3 regions of the Zongyangia acetica genome follow, and region 2 is predicted to be linked to each of the others. Evidence: predicted binding sites of a transcription regulator. Region 2 holds the regulator's gene; each other region holds the start of a gene.
The links. The regulator HrcA, encoded in region 2, represses chaperone genes, less so after heat shock. The targets are predictions, from matches to a motif close to TGTTAGCACTCNNNNNNNNNGAGTGCTAACA.

Region 1 (10,080 bases), on a different contig from region 2:
CATTGTACTGCCCATGTAGAGAAAGCCCTCAACGCTATCGACGGCGTCAGCGCTGTTGTCAGCCTGGAGGACAAAAACGCAACCGTCACCCTCTCGAAGGATGTCAGCGATGATGTTCTGACGCAGGCAGTGACAGACGCCGGCTATACCGTCGTTTCCATTGCCTAAGGAGGGGTTCCATGAAAGCGGATCATAAGCAGATTGTCCGTCTGCTCAAAACCGCCCGCGGCCAAATCGATGGTATTTTGGGCATGGTGGAGGAAGATCGATACTGTATCGATATCTCCAACCAGCTGATGGCCACAACATCCATCCTGCGCAAGGTTAACCGGGAAATTATCAAGGCCCATCTTTCCGGTTGTGTCAAAGAAGCTTTTGAACACGATGATGAGTCGCTCAAAAACGAGAAGATTGAGGAAATCATCTCCATCTTTGAGAAGCTGGATAAATAAGGGGGATCAAATGGACTACAAAAGCATTCATGATTTGCCTCGAGAGAAACTGCTTGAGCTCTGCACCAATTTTGCAAAAAACTGGTTAGCTATGGATGGGCTCTGGTTTCAAGCAGTAGAACGGGATAGCGGCATGGACAAAGCCATGGAGTACGATTATACCGTTTGGGAACAGTTTACCCAGATTGAAGCCCGCAGGATAAAAAAATTGTTGGATCTTCCGGATCGCGCCGGTCTGGAGGGCTTGGCACAGGCCTTAGCTTTCCGTCTCTATGCGCCTCTCAATGAAGACAGCATAGTCAGGGAAGGCAACACCCTCACCTATCGGGTTCACAATTGCCGTGTACAAAGCGCTCGATTCCGAAAAGGGATGCCTTTCCATCCCTGCAAACAGGTTGGTGTAGTGGAATACGATGGTTTTGCAAAGGTCATCGATGATCGCATCACTGCGGAAGCGGTCAGCTGTTATCCCGACATCACCATCCCTGACTGTGCCTGCGTTTGGAAGTTTACCCTCCACCTTTGATTTGATAAAAAAGCTGTATGGCCGAGGCCATACAGCTTTTTTCTTTGGAGAAAGTACCTATCTTCTCCTTCTTCTCTTGTCAAACTCGGGATTAAAAGCATAGAAGTTTTTGCTATCCAGATGATCTTGGGTGGTTCGCAAGGCTTCGCCGAAACGCTGGAAATGAACTATCTCTCTTTCTCGAAGAAATTTGATAGGATCGCGTACATCGGGATCATCAACTAAACGCAAAATATTATCATAGGTAGTTCTCGCTTTTTGTTCTGCCGCTAAATCCTCTGTTAGGTCTGTAATCAGATCGCCTTTAGACTGAAAATACATAGCGCTAAAAGGGGTGCCTGAGGCCGCAATGGGATACAACCCTGTGGTATGGTCAACAAAATAGGTATCAAATCCCGTCTTCTTTATTTCGTCTATCGTCATATTACGGGTCAATTGATGGACAATGGCACAAATCATCTCAATGTGGGCTAGTTCTTCCGTACCTATATCGGTCAGTGTTGCTTTGACTTCATCATAGGGAACAGAATACCTCTGCGCCAGATACCGTTGACTTGCCGCCAATTCTCCGTCTGGTCCGCCAAATTGAGTGATGATCACTTTTGCCATGGCGGGATTGGGCCGGGAAATTTTTACCGGGTACTGTAACTTTTTATCATAAGTCCACATATGCTACGCCTCCTCATCAAGTTCCCAGGGCCAGGGGCCGTCAATCCAGTTCCACCGGTTTCCTCCGGTAAAATCTGTATGACGTAGCGGGCCATACCTTTTGACATACATTTCTCTTGCTTCTCTCTGCATATCTAAATATTTTTGATAGCATTCCAGAGCTTCTTTATTTTGAGGATTATTGTCCAAAAAAAGGGCAATTTCCTGCAAAACAAAATCGCAGATGCGCACCCGGTTTAAAAGCACCTTTCTGTCATCCACGGGGGAGCGCCTCCTCTCCGATAAATGGGAGATCTAAATCCCTAAAAAAGGTACCGCGATTGAACGCTACCTCCGGTTCATATAAATTACCCCAAGGCTGTCTTGGTACATAGGCCATAGCCAAGGGTACATTATTGCAAAAAATGGGATCACGGACCGGATGAGATCCGTTGTTCATATCTGTCAAAGTAAACCCTCCGTTTGCATATGATCTGCGCAACCATTTTAGGTTGCATCCATGTCTTTGAAGAAAGCATGCTTTCATTCCATAGGGACATGGGAAAGCTAAGACGGAATGTCCGCCTTGCTACAATCTATGGTTGTTTTGCAAACAGGGTTCAATGCCAGTTTTAAGTCTTTTTATCCTTTGCCTATAAACCCTGTCTAATCTTTCCTCCTTTTACTACTCGACTATCCAAATTGCGTTAAAAAAATTTTTTATCTTGAGTAGAGCCGAAAACAAAAAGTTAACCGTCCTCCTCAAAATGGAAAAGGGAATGGAGAAATCTCCATTCCCTCTTCCATGCTGTGATTTCTATTGATTGGCCAGAAGTTCGCACACCAGATCAGTGTATGCCGTCGGATCATCCAGTGAAAAACCTGCAATCAGTTCTGCCTGGCTATACAATACCTGGCTCAACTTAGCCGCACGCTCCTTGTCCCCGTCTGCAAAAGCTTTTTGCAAAGCCGTAAACATCGGATGGCCGGCGTTAAATTCCAAGACCCGCTCTGCTTTGACAACTGGTTCATTCTTCATCTGAGCAAAATACTTTTCCATCTCCAGTGTAATGCCGCCTTCACTGGAGAGGCAGACCGGATGGGTTCCCGGTTTGGTGGAAACCTTTGCTTCCTTGATCTTTCCATCCAAACTTTCTTTGACAAAATCAAGGAGCTCCTGATTCTCTTTGGTTTGTTCCTCCGCTGCCTTCTGATCGCTCTCATCCGCAATATCATCACTGCTGACCGATTTAATTTCTTTACCGCTTTCCTCGTGAAGCATCTGCATCACAAAGTCATCCACTTCATCGGTAAGATACAGTACCTCATAGCCTTTGGCCTTAACCGCTTCTGTCTGAGGCAGACGGTCCACCTTGGCAATGGTCTCTCCACAGGCATAGTAAATGTATTTTTGATCTTCCTTCATCCGGGATACATATTCCCCTAAGGTAGACAGTTTTTGCTCTGTGGAAGAATAGAAAAGCAGAAGATCCTTGAGCATCTCTTTATGGGTACCATAATCACTGGCAACACCGTATTTCAGCTGGATTCCGAAATTCTTGAAAAATTCCTCATATTTTTCCCGGTCATTTTCCAGCATCTTTGTTAGTTCCCGTTTGATCTTTTTCTCAATGCTGGAGGCAATCACCTGGACCTGGCGGTCCTGCTGCAGCATTTCACGGGAAATATTCAGTGACAGGTCCTGAGAATCCACCACACCGCGGACAAAGCGGAAATGCTCTGGCAGCAGATCAGCACATTTCTCCATAATCATGACACCGCTGGAATAGAGCTGCAGCCCTTTTTCATAGTCTTTGGTAAAATAATCCCGCGGCATATGCGAAGGGATGAAAAGCAGCGCCTCATAGGAAACGACGCCCTCCGTACTAATATGGATGGTCTTAAGTGGGTCCGCATAGTCAAGGAAACGTTCCTTATAGAACTGGTTGTAGTCCTCGTCGGACACCTCGCCCTTTTTCTTATGCCAGATAGGCACCATATCGTTAATGGTTTCCATCTCCTGATAGGTCTCATATTCTGGCGCTTTGCCCTTGTCATCCTCGTCTTTCTTTTCAATCGGACGGCTTTTTGTTACCATCATCCGAATGGGATAGCGGATATAGTTGGAATATTTTTTAATCAGCTCCCGCAGAGGATATTCCTCCAGATACTGAGAATATTTCTCATCCTCTGTGTCGGCCTTGATCTTCATGATAATATCCGTGCCCACTGTGTCCTTTTCACATTCGGTGATGGTATAACCGTCAGCACCGGAGGATTCCCATCGATAGGCAGTGTCACTGCCATAGGCCCGGCTGATAACGGTTACCGTGTCGCTGACCATAAAAGCGGAGTAAAATCCTACGCCAAATTGGCCGATGATATCAATATCGTCGTTTTTCTGCTCGTCTTTTTCGAGGTTTTCCTTAAACTGCAGAGAACCACTTTTGGCGATGACACCCAGGTTTTCCTCCAAAGCCTGTTTGTCCATGCCGATACCATTATCGGATACCATCAAAGTGCGAGCCTCTTTATCCTGTTGGATGGTGATGGCAAAATCACCGCGGCTCATACCTACGTTTTCGTCGGTCAAAGACAGATAGCACAGTTTGTCAATGGCGTCACTGGCATTGGAAATCAGTTCCCGCAGAAAAATTTCCCGGTTGGTATAAATAGAATGGATCATCAGATCCAAAAGGCGTTTAGATTCCGCCTTAAACTGTTTTTTGGCCATGGTTGGTCTCCCCTTTTATTGTATTAGCAATCACATGCTTAGAGTGCTAATATAAACTATACACTATACCTATCCGGTGTTTCATTAATAAATTGTGAACTTTTTGTGCCTGTTACAAAACAATCTACAATCTTGCAAGACGTAGCTTAAAAATCTAACCCTTACTAAAAAAGGCGGCCAGCTGGCCGCCTTTTTCATTGCTATTCCTTCACATTGATATGGATGCTGCCTAAATCCGCTTGAAGATCCAGGTCGTTTTCCGCCCCTGTGTCAAAGGTCAAACCACCCTGTTCTTCCCCATTCATATAGATTTCCCCCATCTCACAGTGGACATCATAGTTGTATTCATTCTTTCCCAAGGTGGTGGTAACATGGATGCTGCCCATCTCAGCATCAATTCCCGTACGGCCTCGAAGGGTACCCTCGACAACCACAGAACCATTATCCGCTTCAATCTGTAGTCCATCCGATTCCAGGCCCTGAATATCCACTTCTCCCATGCTGCAGGAAATCTCAGACTGCCGCAGCAGGCTGTTACGGATACTCAGACTGCCCAAATCTCCTTGAAAGTTCATTTGATTGGCAGTGATACCGCTCAATTGCGCTTCTCCAAGTTCGCACTGAATTTCCAGCGAGCCCACCGTACCGTTTGATATATTCAAGGAACCACTATCATGGTGAATTGTTAATTTCTCGGCCTCTATGTTTTCATAAACGCCATATCCAAGATCGAGGGAAAAGTCCGCTGTCTTCGCCTTTATATCCTTTACCGTCAGCTCACCCAAGCTGTTTTCTACCTGCACCGTATTAAACTGGGTTCCCTCTGGATAATAAATTGCAAGATAGGTCTTCTGCCGGTTCATCCATCCAAACAGGTCTAGGTTAAAGTGGATTCCCCCATTCGACCCTTGGGTCACATGAAGCGCGCCGTCTTTCACTTCACAGGATAGCTCTCCATCAGAACGGTTGAGCTGATACTCCACACCGTAATGGTCGGAGGGCACAAGACGGATCTCACTCACCCCTGCGTCAACATAAAGTGATTCAAAGGACTCCAGCACTTTTTGATCCTGAATCGTTTCTTCTTTTCCCATATCCATTACTTTTGTTTCGGCAACCTGAATTCCGTTGCCACCAATTACCACACCTGTACTGGCCCCGGCCACAATGGAAATTCCCATGGTAACAACTCCAACAGCGGACAGAATCCCGCCGATAATCAACAGATATTTAGAACTCTTTTTCATTGTACCTCCCCCTTTCTCGTCAGTCTACGGAACATTCTTACAACCCCATGCCAACTGATCACCATCAAACGCTTAACCGGGACAAAGAGGAGCAGTCCAATACCCGCGGCCAGAAGCCCTTCCCCCAGAACCATAAAGCCTGTGGGAATATTGATCAGCATTACGGCAATACCACCCAGGAAATAGATGACACCTCCTGCCATAAGGGATACCGGAATTATAAAAATCGCAAACAAAACCGCGGCAAACGCTATCAAAAGGATAAGGATAATGGGGCACAGGATGATACCGAGGATAATTTTTACAGCTAACGGCATCCCTTTCTTTTTGGGATACATCATCGGTGCTTCCGCGCCATTCTTGTAATAATAATCGGCGACAATCTCCGCTCCCAACTTTTCTGGCGATCCTAATTCCTCCAATACCTTTTGTTCATTTTCAATGCCAGCATCTGCAAAATAATCCCGGTAATAGGCCAGCGCATTCTCTCTTTCCCCTGGCGGCAGCTGCCGAAGCTGTACATCCAGCCTTCTCAAAAAATCACTTGCACTCATGATTGATTCCTCCACTCAAAACAAGATCTACTTTTTCCTTATACTCGCTCCAGTCCCGCATATATTGTTCAAGGCGCTGTTTTCCCTCTTCGGTAATCCGATAGTACCGCCGGTTGCGGCCCTGACAGGGCTGATCATATGTGGTCAGGCAGTTGTCCTTTTGCAGCCGCCGCAGCACCGGATACAAGGTGGATTCCGATATCTCGATGATGCTGCGGATATTTTGGGTCAAAATATATCCGTAGGTATCCCCTCGGGCCAGTACTGCCAACACACACGCCTCTAGAAGGGAAGCCCCCAACTGAAACGCCATGTCCTCACCTCTATTCTTATATCACTTTCTATATTATATTTAATATAATATAATTTGTCAATCTATATTATATTAAGCTATAAAAAAGCCCGGGATCATAGGATCCCGGGCTTTTTTATAGCTCTTCTGATGTATTAACTGTGGAAACGGTGAACTTATTCCGATCCCCCCGATATCTGGCAATAGAGTATTCCACCGGCCGGTCATAACAGTTATAGCCTGTCGTTCGAAACTGCAAAACCGCATGTCCTCGTTTGATCCGAAGGTGACGGGATTCAAAGGGCCCCGCGTTAATAGCTTCTATGGTTCTTTTGGCACGAACTACCTCTGTCTGAGGGTCAAGACTGGTAAACTCTGTCAAGGACCGCACCGACATGTCCATCTTCAGGATCGGAGCGCACAATTCATAAGGCAGATAGGTATCCACAATGACAATGGGATCCGATCCTGCGTAGCGGAGACGGGACAGCTTGATGACCTTATCATCCTCGGTAATCTCCAACGCCTTCATAATGGAGTCTGTTGGATTTATCACCTCAAATTCCAACACTTCGGTTTTAGGTTCCAAACCGGCACGAGCCATTTGGGAACGGAAGTTATCCAGCTTATAAACAAATTCCTGGGAAATCTTCGGCTTGGATACAAATGTTCCCTTACTTTTAAGCCGGCAGAGATATCCTTCATTGACAAGTTCCAAAATCGCTTGCCGCACTGTGGAACGGCTGACCTTATACATTTGGGAAAACTCAACTTCAGTGGGGATCAGATCTCCCGTCTGCAAATTTCCGGATAAAATTTCGCTGAGGATGATTTCCTTGATCTGAAAATACAAAGGAACCGGACTTGTTTTGTCAATATGGTGCTTCACAAAGTCGATCAAACCAATTCCTCCCTTTCATCAAAAAAAACATACAGATATATCAAATCACTTCCATACATATCATACAACTATTGTAAAAACTCAGTGGATTTGCGACTTTTTTATTATAACACTTGTATATTTTTACTGTCAATTTTTCTTCCGCTACTCTATAAAAAATCCCGACATATACGTCGGGATTTTACAATGATTTACAATGCAAAAATTAAAAAATACTGTTGAGGAATTCCCTGGTTCTTGCTTCCCGGGGATTGCCAAAAATCTGCTCCGGCGTGCCACTTTCCAATATCTCACCATTGTGCATAAAGAGGACCTGATTGGAAACCTCCCGTGCAAACGCCATCTCATGGGTCACAATAATCATGGTCATGTGCTCCTGGGCCAATTGTTTCATTACCGCCAGAACCTCGCCTGTCAGCTCCGGGTCTAGGGCGGAAGTGGGTTCGTCAAACAGGATGATTTCGGGTTTCATCATCAAAGAACGGGCGATCTCTACCCGCTGCTTCTGACCGCCAGAAAGATTAGAGGGATAAGCATCGATTTTGTCCGCCAGTCCCACCTTGGTCAACAAATTAATACACTGTTCCAATGCCTCTTCTTTTGGCATTTTCTTTACTGTCATCGCTGGCATCAATAAGTTCTGCTTAACCGTCATATGCGGGAACAGATTGAAAGATTGGAACACCATCCCCATCTTCCGGGTGATCTGCTTCACCTGCGCTGAGGGTGCATAATGTCCATCGCGGATCATATCCTCCCCATCTACAGTGACTGTACCACCATCAATCTGTTCCAGGTTAATAAGACAACGGAGAATTGTACTCTTTCCCGAACCGCTGGAACCAATAATGGAAACTACGTCACCCTTATCCACATTAAAACTAATATTCTTTAGGACTTCTAACTTGCCAAAAGACTTTTTCAGTCCCTGTATCTCAATTAACGCCATGACATCTGTTCCTTTCTTCCACAAGCCTATTTAAAACTGAATTTTTTCTCCACCTTTTTGAAGAAAAAGGTGAGCAGCATTACCATCACCAGATAAATAATCGCCGCTAGAATAAATGGAATCGTTGTCATATCCCGGCTTACCGCAAGCTTTGCGTAGTGAAGCACTTCGGGTACAGAAACCGCGTATAACAGAGATGTATCCTTCACCAAGGTAATGGATTCGTTGGCAATAGAAGGCAGGGCCACCCGGATCATCTGGGGGATAATCACCTTCATGGTGGTCTGCACCTTGCTCAGGCCCAGCACCTTACATGCCTCATACTGGCCTTTGTCAATCGCTAAAAGGCCTCCGCGATAAATCTCTGCAAAATAGGCCGCATAATTGAGGACAAATCCGATACAGGCGGCTGTAAAACGGCCAAATTTCAAATATTCGCCAATCACTGGTAGAATGGGGAGTCCAAAATAAATAAAGAATAGCTGAAGCAACAATGGTGTTCCCCGCATTAGCGTAATGTAGGCATTACCAATCCATCGAAGCACACGGAACCGGCTGCGCACCATTCCTGTAAACACAAAGCCTAGAGGCATCGCCAAAATTATAACGATAAAAAAGAGCAATATCGTTGTCTGCGCACCGAGCAAAAGTGGTTGCGTCAGTGTCCATATGTATTGCAAATCCAAAATATTCCCTCCTGCAAAGGCGTCCGTACCGCCGCTGTTTTTCTGCTATTCGTTCTAAAATGATACCATGTTATCAAACGAAAGCCACTGGGAATATCATACCATAAAAGATAAAAAAACAAAACCGGTTTTGTAAAAAAACCGGTTTTGTTTTCACACTTTGTCACTTTTATAGTCGATGGGGTTATTTGAGGACAATATCCTTTCCAAACCATTTCTCAGAGATTTCAGCTGCGGTACCTTCGGCAACAACCTCATCAAAGGCCTCCTGAACCTGCTGTGCAAATTCAGTATTATCTTTTTTAAAGCCGATAGCGTATTCCTCTTCCTGCAGAGACTCTTCAATAATGGTGAAGTTTTCCGGTTCCATCTCTACATAATAACGTGCAACGACTTCATCGATAATAACCGCATCAATTCTGCCGATCTTCAGATCATTCAGGGCAGAGACATAGTCGGCCATGGAAACAACCTCAGCTACCTCATCTTTAATGGGGTCATTGTTCAGTGCCAGCTCACCAGAAGAATCTGTCTGAACTGCAACAATCTTTCCTGCCAAATCTGCTTTTGTCGCAATGGGAGAATCCTTCGCAACAACAATCAGCTGGTTGTTTGCCATGTAGGGACGGAGGAGCAGCATATTTTCTTCTCTTTCCTCAGTTACTGTCATTCCATTCCAAATGCAATCAATGTTGCCGTTGTTGAGCTCCATCTCCTTGGCAGCCCAATCGATAGGCTGTAGCTTCAATTCCAGGCCCAATTTTTTGGCAACCTCTTTTGCCATGTCGATATCGAATCCGACAATTTCGTTATCTTCGCTCATAAATCCCATAGGCGGGAAGGAAACGTCCAAACCCACAATGAATTCTGTCTTTTCACCGTTCTGAGCGCCAGATTCGCTTTGGGACTGTGAACTGCTATCAGATTGGGAATCCCCTGCTGTAGAGCTTTCCCCCTGCGAGGCGCATCCGGCAAATACGGTAATGCACATAAGCATCGCTAACAAAAACACACCAATTTTTTTCATATTCTTTTCCCCTTCCTGCTCAGATGTCATCCTCCAAGCACGTGACTTATTATATACTTTATCG
Region 2 (10,080 bases):
GCCAAACTGGCCGGATAACCTCCGTTTTTCCGCCGCCTTTCAAAGCCAGATGGAGGCCGACTATCCGGGATTGACCCGCCCCATCTTCTTTTGCTACCGCCTTTATAATATGAATAAGACCCCTGGCAGCCTGCTTCTGGAGTTTGGCGCTCACGGCAATTCCCTGGAGGAGGCTGTCTATTCCGGGGAGCTGTGCGGCAAGGCCTTGGCTGAGCTGATCCTATCCCAGGGGGAATAATATGAAATAAGGAAGTCAAAACACATGTCCAAAGAGCAGCTTCGCTATTTTTTTGCCAGCTTTGCCATTTCCATCCTCCTCTATCTGGGGATGATGGGCATCTTCGTCGCTGACATTCATTCCCGCGCCCGTGGCTTCGGCGATGACAACGCCCTGCTTCTGGTTGAAAGGACAGGGGAAAATCAGGCCAATATCACCTGGCTGGGCAAGGATTACACCCTGGATACCGGCATCTTTACGGATATCCGGGAAGCTGTCTACCCCTTTCGCGCCCTCATCCCCATCCGCTACCGGTTTATCCCCGATCTGATCTCCTACGCCGGAGGGCTTGACTGGCAGCAGGTTCTTCCCTTTTGAATATTTCACCAAAGCGCCCCATCTCTGTTGCGAAGGGCGCTTTTGTTGTGCTATAATGAGCTGTAAATCCCTTGGATTCCGCCCTGCCTAGGGGCGCTTTAGACAACGGCGAAGAGGTGATCACTGTTGCAGTATGACCGCGAACACATCCGCAACTTCTGCATTATCGCACATATAGACCACGGCAAGTCCACCCTGGCCGACCGGATGCTGGAGATGACCAGCACCGTGGCCCAGCGGGACATGGAGGACCAGATTCTGGACAACATGGAGCTGGAACGGGAGCGGGGCATTACCATCAAAGCCCGGGCCGTCCGGCTGGATTATGAGGCCAAAAACGGGGAGCATTACTGTTTTAATCTCATCGATACCCCGGGACATGTGGACTTTAACTATGAGGTTTCCCGCTCCTTAGCCGCCTGCGAAGGGGCCCTTTTGGTGGTGGACGCCTCCCAGGGCATTGAAGCCCAGACCCTGGCCAATACCTACCTTGCCATTGAGCACGACCTGGAGGTCGTGCCTATCATCAACAAAATCGACCTGCCCGCCGCGGATCCAGACCGGGTCTGCCACGAAATCGAGGACATCATCGGCATTCCCGCCCTAGATGCTCCCCGGATCTCTGCCAAGGCGGGGATCAATATCGAAGAGGTGCTGGAACGGGTGGTCACCGATATCCCCGCTCCTCAGGGGGATGACCAAGCCCCTTTGAAAGCGCTGATCTTCGACTCCTATTACGACAGCTACAAAGGCGTCATTGTCTATGTCCGGGTCATGGAGGGGACGGTCCGCCCCGGCATGACCATCCGGATGATGGCTTCCGGCTCCGAGTTCACTGTGGTGGAAGCCGGTGCCATGGGGGCGACCAACCTGATCCCTCTGGAGGAGCTTTCCGCCGGACAGGTGGGATACATCACCGCCAGCATTAAAACGGTACAGGACACCACGGTGGGCGACACTGTCACCGACGCGGCAAATCCGGCGGCGGAACCCTTGCCCGGTTACCGGAAGGTCAACCCCATGGTGTTCTGCGGCATCTACCCTGCCGACGGGGCCAAATATCCGGATCTCCGGGAGGCCCTGGAAAAGCTTCAGCTCAACGACGCATCCCTCTCCTTTGAGCCGGAAACCTCGGTGGCGTTGGGCTTCGGCTTCCGATGCGGATTTTTGGGCCTGCTCCACATGGAGATCATCCAGGAGCGGATTGAGCGGGAGTTTAATCTGGACATCATTACCACCGCTCCCAGCGTTATCTATAAGGTCATCCTCACCTCCGGGGAGACTGTCTATATCGACAACCCCACCAACTTCCCCGACCCTGCCACCATCCAGGATGCGGAGGAGCCTATGGTCGCCGCCAACATCCTGACCCCCACCGCCTATATCGGCAACATCATGGAGCTGTGTCAGGAGCGGCGAGGCGTCTACAAGGATACCAAGTATCTTGACACCGACCGGGTAGAGCTTCACTACGACCTGCCTTTGGGGGAGATTGTCTACGACTTTTTCGACGCTCTCAAGTCCAGGACCAAAGGCTATGCCTCCTTCGACTATGAGATGAAGGGCTATGTTCCCTCCCGTCTTGTCAAGTTGGACATCCTTTTAAACGGCGAGATCGTAGACGCCCTCTCCTTCATCGTCTTTGCCGACAACGCCTATCCCAGGGCCCGCCGGATCTGCGAGAAGCTCAAAGAAAATATTCCCCGCCAGATGTTTGAGGTGCCCATCCAGGCGGCCATCGGCGGCAAGATCATCGCTCGGGAGACGGTCAAAGCCATGCGCAAGGATGTATTGGCCAAGTGCTATGGCGGCGACATCACCCGGAAAAAGAAACTTCTGGAAAAACAGAAGGAAGGCAAAAAACGGATGCGCCAGCTGGGTACTGTGGAGGTTCCCCAGGAGGCCTTTATGGCTGTCCTCAAGCTGGACGACTAAATCTGTCAAAACCGGCCGCCGCGACCTGCGGCGGCCTTTTTCTCAAAGGAGGTCTTTGGATGCCCCAGCCCATCGGCATTTACATCCACGTTCCCTTCTGCCGCTCCAAATGCCCCTACTGCGATTTCTATTCCCTCCGGGGCGGCGATGAGGCAATGGATGCCTACACCGCCGCCCTGCTCCGTCATATTGCTACCGCCCCCACGGAAAAGGCGGACTCCGTTTATCTGGGAGGCGGCACCCCTACCTTGCTGGGATCCCAGCGGCTTTCCCGGATTTTGGAGGCGGTGGCCGCCCATTTCCCACTCTCTAAGGACTGTGAAATCACCGCCGAGGCCAATCCCAGAGCCGCTGAGGGGGATACCATCGCCGCCTTAGGGAGGCTTGGTTTTACCCGGGTGAGCTTTGGCATGCAGTCGGCCGTTTCCTCCGAACTGCGCCTTCTGGGCCGCCGCCACACCCGGGAAGAGGTGGCCCAGTCGGTGGAGCTGGCCCGGCAGGGCGGGATAGACAACATCTCCCTGGACGTCATGCTGGGGGTCATCGGACAGACAGCCCCCTCCCTCTCCCAAACGCTGGATTTTGCCGCCTCCCTAAAGCCCACCCATATCTCTGCCTATATTTTAAAGGTAGAGGAGGGCACCGTTTACAACTCCCCCCGCTTTCTCTCCCAAATCCCCGACGAGGATACCCAGGTCGATCTGTATCTGGCCGCGGTGGAGGGGCTTTCCTCCTTGGGCTTTCATCAGTATGAAATTTCCAACTTTGCGAAACCGGGCTATGAGAGCCGCCACAACCTGAAATACTGGCGGTGCCAGGAATATCTGGGCTTTGGCCCTGCCGCCCATTCCTACTACGGCGGCAGCCGCTTTGCCCTGCCACGGGACCTGGAATCCTTCTGTAAAGCGCCCGGCTTCGGAGACATCCCCTTTGATGGCGTCTGCGATGGGGGCGGCTTTTTCGAGGAGTTCATGCTGGGGCTGCGGCTGGCAGAGGGGATCAACCTGGATCAGCTGGGCAGCCGGTTTTCCGTTGACGTCTCCCCTTTGGAAAGGGCTTGTCCGCCCCTGGAGCGCCGGGGTCTTCTTTGTCTAAACGGACATCATCTCTCCCTGACGACGGAGGGGTTTCTCCTCTCCAACAGCATTATTTCTCATCTCTTGAATACTATCTCCTGTTAAAAAAACGCGGCCGAAAAACAGCCGCGTTTTCTTTTTTGGCAGTCTCTGTGGACGATTGCCAACATTTTTGTAAATAAACTATGAAGTCCCTTGACATACTAAAAGAGAAGTGATACATTGATAACTGTAAGATTTAGCACTCCATAATCAAGAGTGCTAAAATAGCAAAAAGAGGTGATACGCTGTGGAACTGGATAGACGGAAGATGCAAATCCTCTCAGCGATCATCGAGATTTACACCAAAACCGGTGAGCCGGTAGGATCCAAGCTGCTGGCGTCGGTGATGGATTACGCAATCTCCCCCGCAACCATCCGCAACGAAATGGCGGCCCTGTTTGAGATGGGTTATCTTGAACAGCCCCATACTTCAGCAGGGCGTGTGCCCTCCCACAAGGGATACCGGCTCTACATCAACAACCTGATGCAGACCCAGCCCCTGACCGCCGCAGAAAAGGCGGAAATTGACGCGCTCTTTAACATTCAGCACCCCGATCCCGACCAGTTGGTAGAAGACGCGGCTACGGCCCTGGCCCAAGCCACCCACTGTGTCACCGTTTCCTCCACCATGACGCCGGAGGATGTAACGGTGCGCCGGATCGACATTATCCCCTCCGGGCCCAGGACCTTGGTGGTCTTGGTCATCGCCTCCAACGGCGTGGTCAAGAGCAAGGTCTGCCGGGTGGATTTTGCCGTCACCCCCCAGGTGCTGGATTTCTTCCGGAAATATGTCAACTCCCGGTTCAGAGGTCAATCCTTGGAAGGCGTTTCCAAGCTCTACCTTCAATCGGTGGCTGTGGCCCTGGGAGAATATTCCCGGGTGTTCACGCCGCTGCTGGTCTGTATCTTCGATCTGTGCCGGCAGATTTACGCCGGGCGCTACTACGTAGAAGGAGAAACCAATCTGCTTACCTATCAGGAGTTCACCCCTGTAGCGCACGACCTTCTGACCTTTCTCAACAAGCGGGATGAAATGCTCCGGCTCATCAACGAGGAGATGAAGGATAAAAACGTCTCCATCGGCAAAGAAGCTGGAAAATCAGAGCTTGCCGATTCCAGCATTGTCATCGCCCGCTATAATGTAGGCTCTTCCAGATCCGGCATCATTGGCATTGTGGGGCCGGTGCGGATGGATTATCCGAAACTCATCCCCCACATCCAGTATTTTGCCGACACCTTGGGACGGCTTCTCACCGAAATTTCCGAAGAGGAGGATATCACGCCGGAGACGTCTTCATCATCCAACGAATAACATTTCACATACATCATGAAAACCGAAAGGAGACATTGACGTGGCCGAAAAGAAAAACAAGAGCCCGGAGGCCGCCGAGCCGGAAACTGCTTCCCAGCAGGAGGCAGCGGGCACCGAGCAGGAAACCCCTTCTCAAAGCGCCCAAGCAGAGCAGGAGGCAAAGGCTCCCGACGAAACCGAGGCCCTCAAAGAGCAGGTCAAGGATCTCAACGATAAGCTGCTGCGCTCCATGGCCGAATTTGACAACTTCCGCAAGCGTTCCCAGCGGGAAAAGGATCAGATTTATACCGACGCCAAGGCGGATACCGCAGCTCAGTTTCTGACGGTGCTGGATAATTTCGAGCGTGCCCTGGCCACCGAAAGCACCGACGAGAACTTCCGCAAGGGAGTGCAGATGATCTACGACGGACTGCTGGAAACCATCAAAAAGCTGGGAATTGAGGAGATCAATCCCACCGAGGGAGACTTTGATCCAACGCTGCATCACGCGGTGATGCATGTGGACGACGATTCCCTGGGCCAGTCCCAGGTGGTAGAGGTCTTCCAGAAAGGCTACCGGATGGGCGACAAAATCCTGCGGTACGCCATGGTGAAGGTTGCAAATTAAGAAGCAAAGGCCCTGGGCCTTTCACATAAATGCAGAATATAACGAACTGAAAAGTATAGAATTCGAATGTAAGATTCGAGGAGGAATTGATTATGGGAAAAATCATTGGTATTGACTTAGGTACTACAAACTCATGTGTCGCCGTTATGGAAGGCGGCGAGGCTGTCGTCATCCCCAACGCGGAAGGCGACCGGACAACACCTTCTGTTGTCTCTTTTAAAAACGGTGAGCGTCTGGTAGGACAGGTTGCAAAACGTCAGGCCATCGCTAATCCGGATCACACCGTCAGCTCCATCAAACGCCATATGGGCTCTGACTATAAGGTAAATATTGATGGCAAAGGCTTTACTCCCCAAGAAATTTCCGCTATGATCCTGCAAAAGCTGAAGACTGACGCAGAAGCCTATCTGGGCGAAAAGGTCTATGACGCGGTTATTACCGTACCGGCTTACTTCACCGACGCACAGCGCCAGGCTACCAAGGATGCCGGCCGGATTGCCGGACTGGAAGTCAAGAGAATTATCAACGAGCCCACCGCCGCAGCACTGGCTTACGGCGTAGATAAAGAAAACGATCAGAAGATCATGGTTTACGACCTGGGCGGCGGCACCTTCGATGTCTCCATCATCGAAATGGGCGACGGCGTACAGGAAGTACTGGCCACCGCAGGCAACAACCGCTTGGGCGGCGATGACTTTGATAACCGGATTGTCAACTATCTGGCCGACCAGTTTAAGAAAGAAAACGGCATCGACCTGACCGGCGATAAAATGGCGATGCAGCGGCTGAAAGAGGCGGCGGAGAAAGCAAAAATCGAGCTTTCCAGCGTCACCCAGGCCAACATCAACCTGCCCTTTATCACCGCAGACGCCACCGGCCCGAAACACATGGATATGAACCTGACCCGGGCAAAATTCAACGAACTGACCGCTGACCTGGTGGAAGCCACCATGGGTCCGGTACGCCAGGCTCTGTCCGACTCCGGCCTGTCCGCTTCTGATCTTGATAAGATCCTGCTGGTAGGCGGTTCCACCCGTATCCCCGCTGTTCAGGAAGCAGTTCAGAAGATCACCGGCAAAGAGCCCTTCAAGGGCATCAACCCCGATGAGTGCGTCGCCATCGGCGCGGCTATCCAGGGCGGCGTCCTGGGCGGCGACGTCAAAGGCTTGCTGCTGCTGGATGTTACCCCTCTGTCCCTGGGCCTGGAAACCCTGGGCGGTGTCTTCACCAAGATCATTGACCGCAACACCACCATCCCCACCAAGAAGTCCCAGATCTTCTCCACCGCTGCTGACGGCCAGACTTCGGTTGAGGTCCATGTCCTCCAGGGTGAGCGTGAGATGGCGAAAGATAACAAGACTCTGGGTATGTTCCGTCTGGACGGCATCCCTGCTGCGCCCCGGGGTGTGCCTCAGATCGAGGTAACCTTCGACATCGACGCCAACGGCATTGTCCATGTTACCGCAAAAGATCTCGGCACCGGCAAGGAGCAGAACATCACCATTACCTCCTCCACCAACATGTCCAAGGAGGACATTGAAAAGGCAGTCAAAGAGGCTGAGCAGTATGCCGCTGAGGACAAAAAGCGCCGTGAGGAAATCGATGTAAGAAACGGCGCAGACCAAATGGTCTATCAGTGTGAGAAAACCCTCACCGACCTGGGTGACAAGATCGACGCCGCCGATAAAGCGGATGTCCAGGCCAAGGTAGACGCCCTGAAAGAAGCGCTGAAGGGCACCGATCTGGAGGCCATCAAGTCCCGCCAGGATGAGCTGCAGAAAAAGTTCTATGAAGTCTCCTCCAAAGTATACCAGCAGACCCAAGCAGCCGGTCAGGCTGCAGGCGGCGCTGCCCCTGGCGCTGAAGCTCCCCACGATGACAACGTGGTGGACGCCGACTACAAAGAGGTTGACGAAGACCAGAACAAGTAATATACTAAAACAGCTGCGCGATGATAAGACTGGGCCTATACCCGGTCTTATCTTGTGCAGGTGGTTTGTGACAATTCATACGTAAGGGTGATCAATTTGCCAGAAAAGAGAGATTATTACGAAGTCCTTGGCGTCGAAAAGGGCGCCTCGGAGGACGAGATCAAAAAAGCATATCGTAAAGTTGCAAAAAAGTATCACCCGGACCTCAATCCAGGAGATAAGGAAGCAGAAGCCAAATTCAAAGAGGTTGGAGAAGCCTATGAGGTCCTCTCCAATCCTGAAAAGCGCGCGCGTTACGATCAATTCGGCCACGCCGGCGTGGACCCGTCCTATGGGGCGGGCGCAGGCGGCGCGGGAGCTTATGGCGGTGCAGGCGGCTTTGGATTTGACGATCTGGGCGATATCTTCGACAGCTTTTTCGGCGGTGGTTTCGGTGGCTTTGGCGGAGGCGGCGGTTCTCGGAACCCCAACGGACCTGTACGGGGTAACGACCTGCGCTCCTCCATCGTCCTCAGCTTTTTGGAAGCGGCCAAAGGCTGTACCAAACGGCTGAAGATTTCCCGGCTGGAAACCTGTAAAACCTGCGGCGGCACCGGCGCCAAAAATGCCGACGCCATCAAGACCTGTCCTGACTGTCACGGCTCCGGCCAGGTACGGGTGACCCAGCGGACCCCCTTCGGCGTCATCAACTCCACCCGGACCTGCTCCAAGTGCTCCGGTAAAGGAAAAATCATTTCCGATCCCTGTACGGCTTGTAACGGCTTGGGTCGGGTTCGTGTCAACAAGACCATCGAGGTCAACATCCCCGCCGGTATCGATGACGGCCAAACCTTTGCTGTATCTGGCCAGGGGGATATGGGCATCAACGGCGGGCCTGCCGGTAACCTGAACGTCAATGTCAGCGTCCGGCCCGACCCCATCTTCGACCGGGATGGCTTCGATGTTTGGTGTGAAATCCCCATCACCTTCACCCAGGCGGTCTTTGGCGACGAGGTGGTAGTTCCCACCATCGACGGCAAGGTGAAATACAGCATTCACGAAGGAACCCAGCCTGGCACCACCTTCCGGCTTAAAAACAAGGGAATCCCCCTCATCAATGGCCGGGGACGGGGCGACCAGTACGTCAAGGTCACCATCGAGGTGCCCAAGAACCTGAGCGCAAAGCAAAAGGATCTGCTCAAGCAGTTTGAGGGTGCTTCCTCTGAGAAAAACTATGAGAAACGGAAAGGTTTCTTCGATAAGCTCAAGGACGCTTGGGAAGGTAAAAGCTAAATAGTCCTATAAGTTGTCCCACGTCTAACGGGAAACTTTAACCATATTCCCATATCCCGGGAATTTGAAACAATGAAAGGCTCCGTGAAAAAATACACGGAGCTTTTTTATTTCCGTTTACAGATTGAAATAGGAGCTTTCAAAACATTCCACCCATGTTTTTGTCCCGGCCGGAAAGAGTCTAAGGCCAGCCCCCTCGGCAACGCTCCATCGGCTTTTTGAATATTCAAAAAGTATTCACAGTTTTATCTTATGAAAGATAAAACTGTGATCTATAATCTAACCTAGTTAGTTTTTTGAGGGGAGGTCCTTTTATGGCTACCCAAGCGCAGATTGAAGCCATGCTCCATAAGCTGGAGCAATTTCATCCTACTGCTTTTTTCAAACGGATGGATGAAACCCAAGCAGGCATTGGAGCGGTGCTCCGGCTGCTTGATGAGTCTAATGAAACTATCACCGCGGGGAAGATCAGTGACATTCTGAATATCAGTACAGCGAGGGTGGCAGTTTTAATAAAAAAGATGGTAGCAAGAGGATTGATCACCAAGGAACACGATGTGTCTGACGCCCGTGTTACCATCGTGAAACTTACTCCTTTGGGAAAACAGCTCATCTTCAAGATGCGGCAGGATCTGTATCAGCAGATGGGACGCATCATTGACCAGATTGGGGAAAAACGCCTGTTGGAATTTATCGACACATTTCATGAGATCCGGAAGATCGTAAGTCCTCCGGAAATCGGCTAATTGGAAGGCTCTCGAATTTCGCCTTTCCCTCCTTTCCAATTATTCTCTCCATTTTATTCGCATGAAGTAAATGTAAGAAGGAGTGCAGTCCATGCTCAAGATTTTTAAAAATCTTAGAAAAAGGGAATGGTCACTTGTTGCCCTCTCCCTTGTCTTCATCGTCATCCAGGTATGGCTGGATCTGAAAACGCCCGAATACATGGCGGAAATCACCACCTTGGTGCAAACGGAAGGAAGCGCCATGGCGGATGTCCTTATTGCTGGCGGCCAAATGCTGCTATGCGCGCTGGGGAGCCTCATCTCATCTGTGGCGACCGCTGTCTGCGCCGCCAGTATCGCTTCCTCCTTCGGTGGAATTCTCCGGGGGAAGCTGTTCAGCAAGGTCCAATCTTTCTCCATGGAAGAGATCGGCCATTTTTCTACCGCCAGCCTAATCACCCGCTCCACCAACGATGTTACGCAGATTCAGATGCTCATCGCCATGGGTCTGCAGATGCTGGTCAAGGCGCCCATTATGGCTGTGTGGGCCGTATGTAAGATTGCCGACAAACAGTGGCAGTGGAC
Region 3 (10,080 bases), on a different contig from region 2:
TGGACAAATTTCTTCCACCATGCTCGTTTGACATTGTTTTTAAACTCCACACCCAGGGGACCATAGTCCCAGGAGTTGGAAAGGCCGCCGTAGATTTCGCTGCCCGGATAGACAAAGCCGCGGCCTTTGCACAGGGCCACAATCTTGTCCATGGTTTTCTCAGAATTGAGCATAACTTTACCTCCCATTTTCTATCCATTACAGACCGACTGCTCCATCGCGTCTGGTGATTCCTCACAGGGAAATCCATATACTAACTTCTTAATTTTAAACGCCAGGGCAGGATAAGTCAAGGAAAAAGGGGATAAAACCGCCATTTTTCCCCTGTGAACCTGCAAGAATTATTGACAGAGGAGGAAGATTCCGCTATAATATTGTTCGCACCACAAATAAAGAGATCCTGCGCTGACTTTGCTAGCACATTCTGATATCGATGATAGGGGCGCAGGTGCGTACAACTTCTATTTCCCTGGTGCGACGACGAGGCGTAGCTCAGTTTGGTAGAGTGCTTGGTTTGGGACCAAGATGCCGCAGGTTCGAGTCCTGTCGCCTCGACCAGGCTGAGCCTGGACGCAATCCGCGTTCCGGGCTCAGTTTTTTCTTTTGCCTTTTCGCCCGCGCTTAAGGCGGGCATCTTTTTTGTGGCGCAAACCACCAGGCTGAGCCTGGACGCAATCCGCGTTCCGGGCTCAGTTTTTTCTTTTGCCTTTTTGCCCGCGCTTAAGGCGGGTATCTTTTTTGTGGCGCAAACCCACCAGGCTGAGCCTGGACGCAATCCGCGTTCCGGGCTCAGTTTTTTCTTTTGCCTTGCCACTCGCGTTTGCAGCGGGTATCTTTTTTGTGGCACAAACCCACCAGGCTGAGCCTGGACGCAATCCGCGTTCCGGGCTCAGTTTTTTCTTTTGCCTTTTTGCCCGCGCTTAAGGCGGGCATCTTTTTTGTGGCGCAAACCAAGGAATTATCCTCAACAAATGGCATGTTCATGCCGTTTGTTGAGGGTTTTTCTTTGACGTGGGATTTGTGGGCGGTCTAAAAAATCGTATATTTTGTAACGAGTCATGGCTTCTTTTGTGAATTTTAGCACTCTCCTCTTGACAGTGCTAATATGGAGTGGTATAACAAGGTTGTTCCAAGAGAGAGGGACGGAAAGGGTCCCTCCCGCAGGGCAAGAAATAAGCGAAAAGATTGGAGGAATGACTTATGTTGCCCAGCATTTTTGGTGAAAATTTGTTTGATGATTTCTTTGATGATGATTTTATGCGTTCCATGTGGAACCGCCGCAATCCGTTGTATGGCAAACATGCCAAGAATTTGATGAAGACTGATGTACGGGAAACGGATACTACCTATGAAGTTGATATTGACCTGCCCGGCTTTAAGAAAGACGAGATTGATGTAGACTTGAAGGATGGTTATCTGACCATCAGCGCCGCCAAGGGCCTGGATAAAGATGAAAAGGATAAGAAAGGCAAATATATCCGCCAGGAGCGGTACGCAGGCGCCCTGAGAAGAAGCTTCTATGTGGGCGATATAGAGCCGAAGGATGTATCCGCCAAGTATGAAGACGGTATCCTAAAGATCTCCCTGCCCAAAGAGGCCCAAAAGCAGCTGCCGAAGACAACGGCCATCGCCATCGAATAAGCGCAACAAATTGATACAGAAGGAGCGTCTCATGGGACGCTCCTTTTTTGTTTTTGAATGGCACTGGACAAGACAGGAGCAGGGGAGTATGATGAGAAAACGAAAGGGGGCGTAGGCCGGTGAATCGGCTGACAAGAAAACAGGGAAACGGATCCGGCTATCAGGTAGACAGCCAACAGATCCAGCCCCTGGAGGAAGGTTATGGCGGCGAGGCCGTCGAAAGACTGGCGAAACTGGAAAACCTCTGGGAAGACCTGGAGCAGAAACAGAAGGAGATCTCCCAAAAGCTGGAGCAGCTGCGGGGAGAGGGGCGGACCAAAAGCGCCCAGTTCCGGGAACTGATGGGAAAGAAGCTTTCCAACAGCTATGTGCTGGCCCTGTTCAAGGATTATGAGATCGACGGGGAGTCGAAGAAATAGAAAAGATCACCAGCATCCTGACAAGGTCAGGATCACATAAGTGCATAGGCGAAAATAAGGCAGCCGCTTCCTGCAAGGGGAAATCCCCCGGCAGGAGGCGGCTGTTTTTTTGCGGCCGATAGCTGCGGAGTGTCTCTAATTTTCCTTTCAATATTCTTTACATTACGAAAACCGAACTTTACATTGCCTTCACGCAAACATGATTGTCCCTCCTTCGCCGGCTGGCTATGATGAATGATGGATCACAAAGCCTGGATCGATGGCAGGCGGCCTTTTCCACGACAGGAAAGAGGGAGAAAACGCCAAGGTCTGAAACCCCGAAGTATAGCTACAGGCATCATGAACTGGGAATCTGCTCCAGAAAAGCAGGCGGCCGGCGGATTTGGCCCAGCCGAAGTCCGAACAGCCGCAGCTTGGATGGCAACAGTTCCTTTTTCTGTTTCCGGCGGAGGGTTGTGCCGGGATATAGATAGAAATCGCTTTGGAGGAAATGAATTTCATGTGGGATAAGTTAAAGATCAAACTGAAGGATTGGGCCCATGCCCTGAAGGAGTGGCTGCAAAAGCCAAAAAACCTGGCGGGACTTGGGGTAGGGGCGGTGCTTTTCGCCGGGCTGATCGCCTGGGGCGTCTGGATCAACCAGCCGGTGGAGGGACAGGTGCCCACCAGCGCCAGCCAGATGGCTTATGACAAGGCAGTGGTGACGGCGGTGCTCTCCGATGATGCCCAGCCCGATGAGGACGCCGAAGGAAAGCGGGTGGGTACCCAAGAACTGGAGATCAAAATCCTCACCGGCGCCCACAAAGATGAAATTATGACCCTGTCAAACCCTATGAGCGCCCTGTTCAATGTGGATTTAGATAAAGGGGATCAGGTCATCGTCCGGATTATGACCGACGATGAGGGCAGCTATTATCCTTCCCTTTTTAACTACGACCGGGGGATTGTCCTAGGCGTTTTTGTCCTGATTTTCTTTGTCCTGCTGGCTGTGCTGGGAGGAAAGAAGGGAATGGGGGCCTTGGCCGGACTGATTTTCACCCTGGCCTGTATCTGGTTTATCCTCATTCCCAGCATCATCCGAGGACTGCCCGCCATCCCGGTGACGGTAGCCATGGTGGCGGTGACAGCGGCGGGGGCTCTGGTGCTGCTCAACGGTTTTTCCCAAAAGACCCTTTGCTCGGTGCTGGGCTGTGTCATCGGCGTCGTGGTAGCCGGGGGGATTGCGGCCCTGGTGGGAACGATCACCCCCATGAACGGCTTTAACATGCCGGAGGCGGAAAACCTCATCCTTTACGGCGCCGACCAGGGGCTGAAGATCAGCGGTCTATTGGTCTGCGGCGTCCTTATCTCCGCCTTGGGGGCGGTCATGGATGTGGCCCTGGGGATCGCCTCCTCGGTCTGGGAGCTGAAGGAGCAAAATCCACGGCTGACGGCGGGAGAGCTTTTCCGTTCCGGCATGCACATTGGCCGGGACGCCATGGGCACCATGGCCAACACCTTGATCCTGGCCTTTGCGGGTTCTTCTTTTAATATGCTCATCCTGGTGCAGACCTATGACATCCCCTTTCTCCAGCTCAGCAACACCGATTATATCTGCATCGAGATCATCCAGAGCATCGCAGGGGCCATGGGGATCCTATTATGTGTGCCAATTGTCGCCTTGATCAGCGCCCGAATGATGGCTGGGCGCAAAGGCGTTTGAACATAGATGTTTGATACGAATTAAAGGAGGATATGAAGGCCAATGAAAACCAAGAACGGTCTGACAAGGGTGGTATCCCTGATCCTGGTGATGTTGATGCTCTTTTCCCTGGTGCCTACGGCAGCCTTTGCCGCGGGAACGGGGGAGTATCACAAGATTGCAGGCAGCGATGATTTTACCACCGGCGAGTATGTTATGATGGTGGACACCGGCTATGCCGTGGGTCCCATGGACGGCGCCTGGGTTTCCGCCGTCGCCCTGACCCCGGATGGGGACACGGTGACAAATCCAGCAACCGCGGTAGTGGAGATTACCGTCACAGGTACCTCCGCCAAGATCAAGCTCAGCGACGGTGCCTTTATCGCGCCCAAAGGGGGCAACAATAACGGCATCGAAGAAAGAGAATATGATTGGGCTTGGACGGAAACAGACGGGAAGTTCGTCTTTTCCGGCACCGGCAGCGATACGGTGGTTTTAGCCAGCAACAGAGCCTCAGGCAACAAATTCCGGGGCTATAAGCAGACCACGGCCACCAAGAATCCCGGCGGATATCCCCACGAGTTTACCCTCTATAAATTAGAGGAGGGCGGCTCTGGGGAGGTAACAGTGGCAGCCCCCTCCGCCAATCCCCAGGCGGGCGCGGTGGCAGAGGGTACCTCCATCACCCTGAGCACTACGACAACCGGCGCCCAGATCTACTACACCCTGGATGGGAGCAACCCTGCCGACAGCGGCAATCCCTCCCGCCAGCTTTACGGCGACGGGAATAAGCCGGTGATCAGCGCCGCCTGCACCCTGAAAGCGGTGGCGGTGCTGGATGGCGTTTACAGCGCGGTACAGACCCTCCAGTACACCATAGAAGAAGGGGGAATCCCCCTGGAGGAAGGGGACAAGGTGGTTATCTATGCCCCGGCCTATAACAAAGCCCTTTCCTCCCAGAAAACCGGCTTCTATAACGTAGGAGTGGATATCGAGGTTTCCGGCGATACCGTCACCGGCTTTGGGGATACCGAGGTGTGGACGGTGGTCAAAAACGGCGACGGCACCTATAGCTTCCAGCAGGACGGCCAGAATATCGGCTTGGCAGAAAGCTACTCCAGCATGGATTTGGGAGCTGTCAACGACGACTGGGAGGTCACGGCCCTTCCCAACGGCACCTACAACATCCGCAACACGGTGCGGGGCAATTACATGGAATGGTATGCGGATTACAACAACTGGAGCAGCTACAATTCCAGCAGCGCCGCTACCGACGACCAGTTCCAGCTTCAGTTTTACAAGGTCACCGGCGAAATAACCGATCCCGAGGATCCCCAGTCCCCCATTGCCGACGGGGACAAGGTGGTTATCTATGCCCCAGCCTATAACAAAGCCCTTTCCTCCCAGAAAACCGGCTTCTATAACGTAGGGGTGGATATCGAGGTTTCTGGCGATACCGTCACCGGCTTTGGAGATACCGAGGTGTGGACGGTGGTCAAAAACGGCGACGGCACCTATAGCTTCCAGCAGAACGGCCAGAACATCGGCTTGGCGGAAAGCTACTCCAGCATGGATTTAGGGGCTGTCAACGACGACTGGGAGGTCACGGCCCTTCCCAACGGCACCTATAACATCCGCAACACGGTGCGGAGCAACTATATGAAATGGTATGCGGATTACAACAACTGGAGCAGTTATAATTCCAGCAGCGCCGCTACCGACGACCAGTTCCAGCTTCAGTTTTACAAGGTCACCGGCGAAATAACCGATCCCGACGCCCCGGAGGTGGAGGGCTTGCAGGTAGAGGCTTCCCCCAAGAGCGGCGCCAGTGTGGAGGCGGGCCAGAAGATCACCCTCTCCGCCGCCGACGGGGCACAGATCTACTTTACCATGAAAACCGACGGCACCGAGCCGGAAGATCCGGATGTGACAAAACCGGAGCTGCAATACACCGACCCCATTGAAATTGAAAACACCCCGGCCAAGGACCAGCCTGTCATCATCAAGGCGGTGGCCTATATCCCCGCTGTGGATGAGACCCCGGCCCAGACCGGCGAAGTCATCACCTTTACCTATAAAGCCCCCATGGAACTGGGAGATTATCAGCTTTATTTCGGCCAGCTTCACGCCCATACCAACCTGTCCGACGGCACCGGTACGGTGGAGCAGGCTTATGACCATGCTTCCAAGGTGGAAAACCTGGATTTCCTAGCCCTTACCGACCACTCCAACTCCTTTGACAACGACGGAGGGGTTCACCTGGGGGATACAAATGCCGAAAGCCTCAGCTCTGAATGGGCGGAAGGCCGCCAGGGCGCCCGGGACATCACCGCCCGGGAGAGCGGCACCTTTGTAGGCCTCTATGGCTTCGAGATGACCTGGTCCGGCGGCGCTCCGGGACACATCAATACCTTTAATTCCGAGGGCTTTGAAAGCCGCAACTACGCCCCTTATAAGAAAGGGGATAACTATGAGGTGTTGCAGGCCTATTACGACACCCTCAACGAGAACCCGGAGACCATCTCCCAGTTTAACCATCCTGGAGATACCTTCGGCGACTTTATGGACTTCTCCCTCTATGACCCGGTGGTGGATAACCAGATCACCCTCATCGAGGTCGGCAACGGCGAGGGGGCCATCGGAAGCTCCGGTTACTTCCCCTCCTACGGCTATTACACCCGGGCTTTGGATAAGGGCTGGCATGTGGCCCCCACCAACAACCAGGATAACCACAAGGGCAACTGGGGAGACTCCAACACCGCCCGCAGCGTTGTACTGGCCACCGACCTGAGCGAGGAGGCCATCTATGACGCCATGAAGAATTACCGGGTCTACGCCACCGAGGATAACGACCTGTCCATCCTCTACTCCCTCAACGGCAACGCCATGGGCTCCATCCTGGATGACCAGGATGAGGTGGATATCCAGGTTTCCATCACCGACCCCACCGATACCGCTGGCACCACCAAGGTGGAGGTCATTGTCAACGGCGGCCAGACCCTGGCGGAGCAGACCTTTGAAGGCGGCTCGGCGGAGCTTTCTTTTGACAACCTCCCCGCCACCTACGGCTACTATTACCTGCGGATTACCCAGGCGGATAAGAATATCGCCGTCACCGCTCCGGTCTGGGTGGGCGAGAGCATGAATGCAGGCGTCTCCAAAACCGCCAGCGACGTAGCTCTGCCCATCAAAGGGGATGAGATCAACATCTCCAGCCAGATCTACAACAATCTCAGCGAGGATATGACCGTCACCTCCCTGACCTATACCATGGAGGGCCAGGAGGAGCCTTTCCACACCGCCGACGTCAGCCAAATCGGCGACGCAGGGGTGGTAGGGGCTCGGACTTCCGACACCTATGCCTTCCCCTATACGGTGACGCAGGCCGGCGGCTTTAACATCAATGTCCAGATGAAGGCCACCATCGGCGGGGAGGAATTTACCTTCACCGACGTGCTCAAGCTCAGTGTTTCCGATCCGGCCATTGCCACCAAGGTGCTCATCGACGGCACCCACTATAACGATTATGTCAACGGCTACTACGCGGGGAACATGACCAACTTCATCAACATGGGCACGGCGGATAACATCCAGGTGCGCATCGCCCAGCCGGGCGAGACCATCACCGCCCAAACCCTGGCCGACGTTTCCCTCCTTGTCATCTCCGCGCCGCTGAAATATACCAGCGACTACACAGGTGAGGCCACGATCAGCACCTTTGAGGACGAGTTTATCAATGTGGTGCGGGATTACGTCCAGGGCGGAGGCACCGTCATTGTCTGCGGCCTGGCGGACTATCAGGACGCCAACAGCGGAGTGCCCTATACCACCTACGAGCAGGTCAACAAGCTCCTGGCCGCCATTGGCACCACCATGCGGGTCAACGACGACGAGCTCATCGACCAGGAGGAAAACGGGGGACAGCCCTACCGCCTCTATTTCGACGACTTTAACACCGAAAGCAGCGATCCTATCGTTCAGCAGGTCCTCTCCGGCGTGGTGGAATCCGGCTTGGCCTACAGCTCCTACTCCGGTTGCTCCATTGCGGTGGGCAGCGGCGAGCCCATTGTTTTCGGACATGAGGGCACCTATTCCATCAACAGCAAAAATCCCGCCCAGGGACACAGCAAGCCTGTGCTGAGCTACTCCGATCCCTACGACCCGGAAAGCGCCGTGGTGCAGAAGGGCGACGTTGTCGCCATGGCCACCGAAGGGGTGGGGGAAGGCCGGGTATTCCTCTCCGGCACCGTCTTCTGCTCCAACTTTGAGGTGGCGGCTGAAGATCAGGTCAGCTACTCCAACGGCATTATCGCCCAGAACATCCTGTCCATGGTGCAGAAGCAGCCTGAAATCAGCACCATCCAGGAGGCCAGGGCCGGCGCCGACGGGGAGGTATTTACCGTCGTCGGCACCGTGGCCAACGGCACCGCAGAAAGCGGCAACGCCTTCTTTAACACCATCTACATCCAGGATGATGAGGGCAACGGCATCAATGTCTTCCCCATCGACGACAACACCATCCGCCGGGGCGACCAGGTGATGGTCACCGGCTCCATCAGCGAATATATCGGGGACAAGCAGCTTTCCGCCATCAATGTGACGGTGCTGGAAGGCAGCAAAAACGTGGTCATTACCGATGTTACCACCAAAGAGGCCAACGACTATGACGCTAACTTCGGCATGCTGGTCCGGGTGGAAGGCACCGTGCAGAGCGTGAAGCTGGCCGGCGGCATTGTAGAAAGCATTGCGCTGGTAGATGAAAGCGGCGAAAGCTGCCGGGTCTTTGTGGATGGCTATATCGATTACTCCAATGACGCCTCCCAGCCCCTGGAGGACTTTGTCAAGGAGGGAGCTACCATCTCCGCCGTTGGCTTTGTCTCCCACGACGCCGAAGGCAACCGCCTCCGGGTCCGTGACCGCTCCGAGATCCAGCCGGCGGAAGCGGCTCTGCAGGTAACCGTCACCACCACCCACGGCACCGCATCCTACACCCAGGCGCCGGTGGCAGGGGAGGACTTCACCGCCACCCTGATCCCGGATGAAGGCTACAAGCTGCCCCAGCAGGTGCAGGTTCTGGTGGAGGGCGCAGAGCTCCCATCCGAAGGCTATGCCTATAACCCGGCCACAGGAGCCCTTACCGTTTACGGCGCTTATGTCACCGGCGACATAGAGCTGATCGCCGACTTTGTCCAGGATACCCAGGGCGGCCAGGAAGGCGGCGGCAGCCAGGACGGCAAGCCCTCCATTCCCGGCCACACCCAAGACGGGAATATCACCTTCCCCGACGGGACGACAGAGAACAACGGCTCCACCGGCGGCAAGGAAAGCCCCCAGACAGGAGACAGCCAGAATATCCTTCTGGTGGCCCTTCTTCTGGCGGCAAGCGGTGCTGCCCTTGTGGCCCTGACAGTATCCCAGCGCAGGAAAGCGGGACAGAACCGATAGCTTTCCCAAGGGGATATCCCGTGAAATAAAAAGACCGGGGACAGGATAGCCTGCCGCCGGAAAAAATAAAGACAGGAGGCACGAAACCGTGCCTCCTGTTTTTATATGGGGTGGTTAGGGCAAACAAGGTATCATAGAAACAGGAAAATATTTACCTAAAATTTACCTAAACCTGAAACAATAATGGTTTCTTATTACTTTTATTACATGTATAATACGCCATCAAAGTGATGTAAGTAGAAAATTTTTTAGTTTTTTTATTGATTGGCCCCGGTTTGAGAAAACAGGGACCGTATTCTATATAAGGGGGGATCTGCTGTATGAATAGTGAGCACACAATCATCCAACAGGTCGACGAGGCAAGAGGGGATGTACAGGCGGCGGACCGGCTCATCAGCAGCTACCTGCCCTTTATCAAGGCGGAAACAGCCAAGTTTTTAAAGCGGCCGCCGATAGAGGGGCAGGACGATGAACTGAGCATCGCTATGATGGCCTTCCACGAGGCCATCGGAAGCTATTCACGGACTCGCGGGGCTTTTCTCAAATACGCGGGAATGCTGATCCGAAGCCGTCTCATCGATTACAGCCGGAGGAACCGGCGGCATGACGGCGTCATCTCCCTGGATACGCCTCAGGGGGAGGACGATGTCACCATAGGGGAGACAATGGCGGATCAACGGGATCATCATGAGGAAATGATGCAGCGCAACGCCACCCGGGAGGAAATTTTTCACCTCAGCAGCCAGATGGCGGAGTTTGGAGTTAGCTTGACCGACGTGGCGGCCAACTGCCCCAAACAGCAGCGGACGCTCGAGGCCTGCCGGAAGGCCCTGCAATACGCCCGGGAGAACCCGGAATTATTGGAGGATCTTCTGGGAACGCGGCGGTTGCCCA

Region 1: the regulator HrcA is predicted to act here: its motif matches at 4,382-4,412, upstream of htpG (molecular chaperone HtpG).
Region 3: the regulator HrcA is predicted to act here: its motif matches at 1,076-1,106, upstream of WGC32_RS10535 (Hsp20/alpha crystallin family protein).

What each region holds. Positions count from the first base shown of each region.
Region 1 is NZ_JBBEWN010000006.1:143,404-153,483, forward strand. Features, by position in the region: gene WGC32_RS07285 (heavy metal translocating P-type ATPase) at 1-168, shown strand, start outside; gene WGC32_RS07290 (metal-sensing transcriptional repressor) at 180-452, shown strand; gene WGC32_RS07295 (DUF6125 family protein) at 463-978, shown strand; gene WGC32_RS07300 (manganese catalase family protein) at 1,036-1,647, opposite strand; gene WGC32_RS07305 (spore coat protein CotJB) at 1,651-1,908, opposite strand; gene WGC32_RS07310 (spore coat associated protein CotJA) at 1,901-2,173, opposite strand; gene htpG (molecular chaperone HtpG) at 2,444-4,360, opposite strand; gene WGC32_RS07320 (DUF4097 family beta strand repeat-containing protein) at 4,561-5,607, opposite strand; gene WGC32_RS07325 (DUF1700 domain-containing protein) at 5,604-6,161, opposite strand; gene WGC32_RS07330 (helix-turn-helix transcriptional regulator) at 6,148-6,474, opposite strand; gene WGC32_RS07335 (GntR family transcriptional regulator) at 6,590-7,354, opposite strand; gene WGC32_RS07340 (amino acid ABC transporter ATP-binding protein) at 7,560-8,303, opposite strand; gene WGC32_RS07345 (amino acid ABC transporter permease) at 8,330-8,989, opposite strand; gene WGC32_RS07350 (transporter substrate-binding domain-containing protein) at 9,174-10,016, opposite strand.
Region 2 is NZ_JBBEWN010000002.1:208,120-218,199, forward strand. Features, by position in the region: gene spoIIP (stage II sporulation protein P) at 1-238, shown strand, start outside; gene WGC32_RS02790 (hypothetical protein) at 263-595, shown strand; gene lepA (translation elongation factor 4) at 722-2,530, shown strand; gene hemW (radical SAM family heme chaperone HemW) at 2,590-3,711, shown strand; gene hrcA (heat-inducible transcriptional repressor HrcA) at 3,896-4,960, shown strand; gene grpE (nucleotide exchange factor GrpE) at 5,001-5,567, shown strand; gene dnaK (molecular chaperone DnaK) at 5,660-7,498, shown strand; gene dnaJ (molecular chaperone DnaJ) at 7,595-8,770, shown strand; gene WGC32_RS02825 (MarR family winged helix-turn-helix transcriptional regulator) at 9,085-9,516, shown strand; gene WGC32_RS02830 (ABC transporter ATP-binding protein) at 9,608-10,080, shown strand, end outside.
Region 3 is NZ_JBBEWN010000010.1:110,311-120,390, reverse strand. Features, by position in the region: gene WGC32_RS10545 (glycine--tRNA ligase) at 1-173, opposite strand, end outside; tRNA gene WGC32_RS10540 (tRNA-Pro) at 482-558, shown strand; gene WGC32_RS10535 (Hsp20/alpha crystallin family protein) at 1,201-1,641, shown strand; gene WGC32_RS10530 (hypothetical protein) at 1,761-2,060, shown strand; gene WGC32_RS10525 (YibE/F family protein) at 2,560-3,762, shown strand; gene WGC32_RS10520 (CehA/McbA family metallohydrolase) at 3,805-9,186, shown strand; gene WGC32_RS10515 (sigma-70 family RNA polymerase sigma factor) at 9,507-10,080, shown strand, end outside.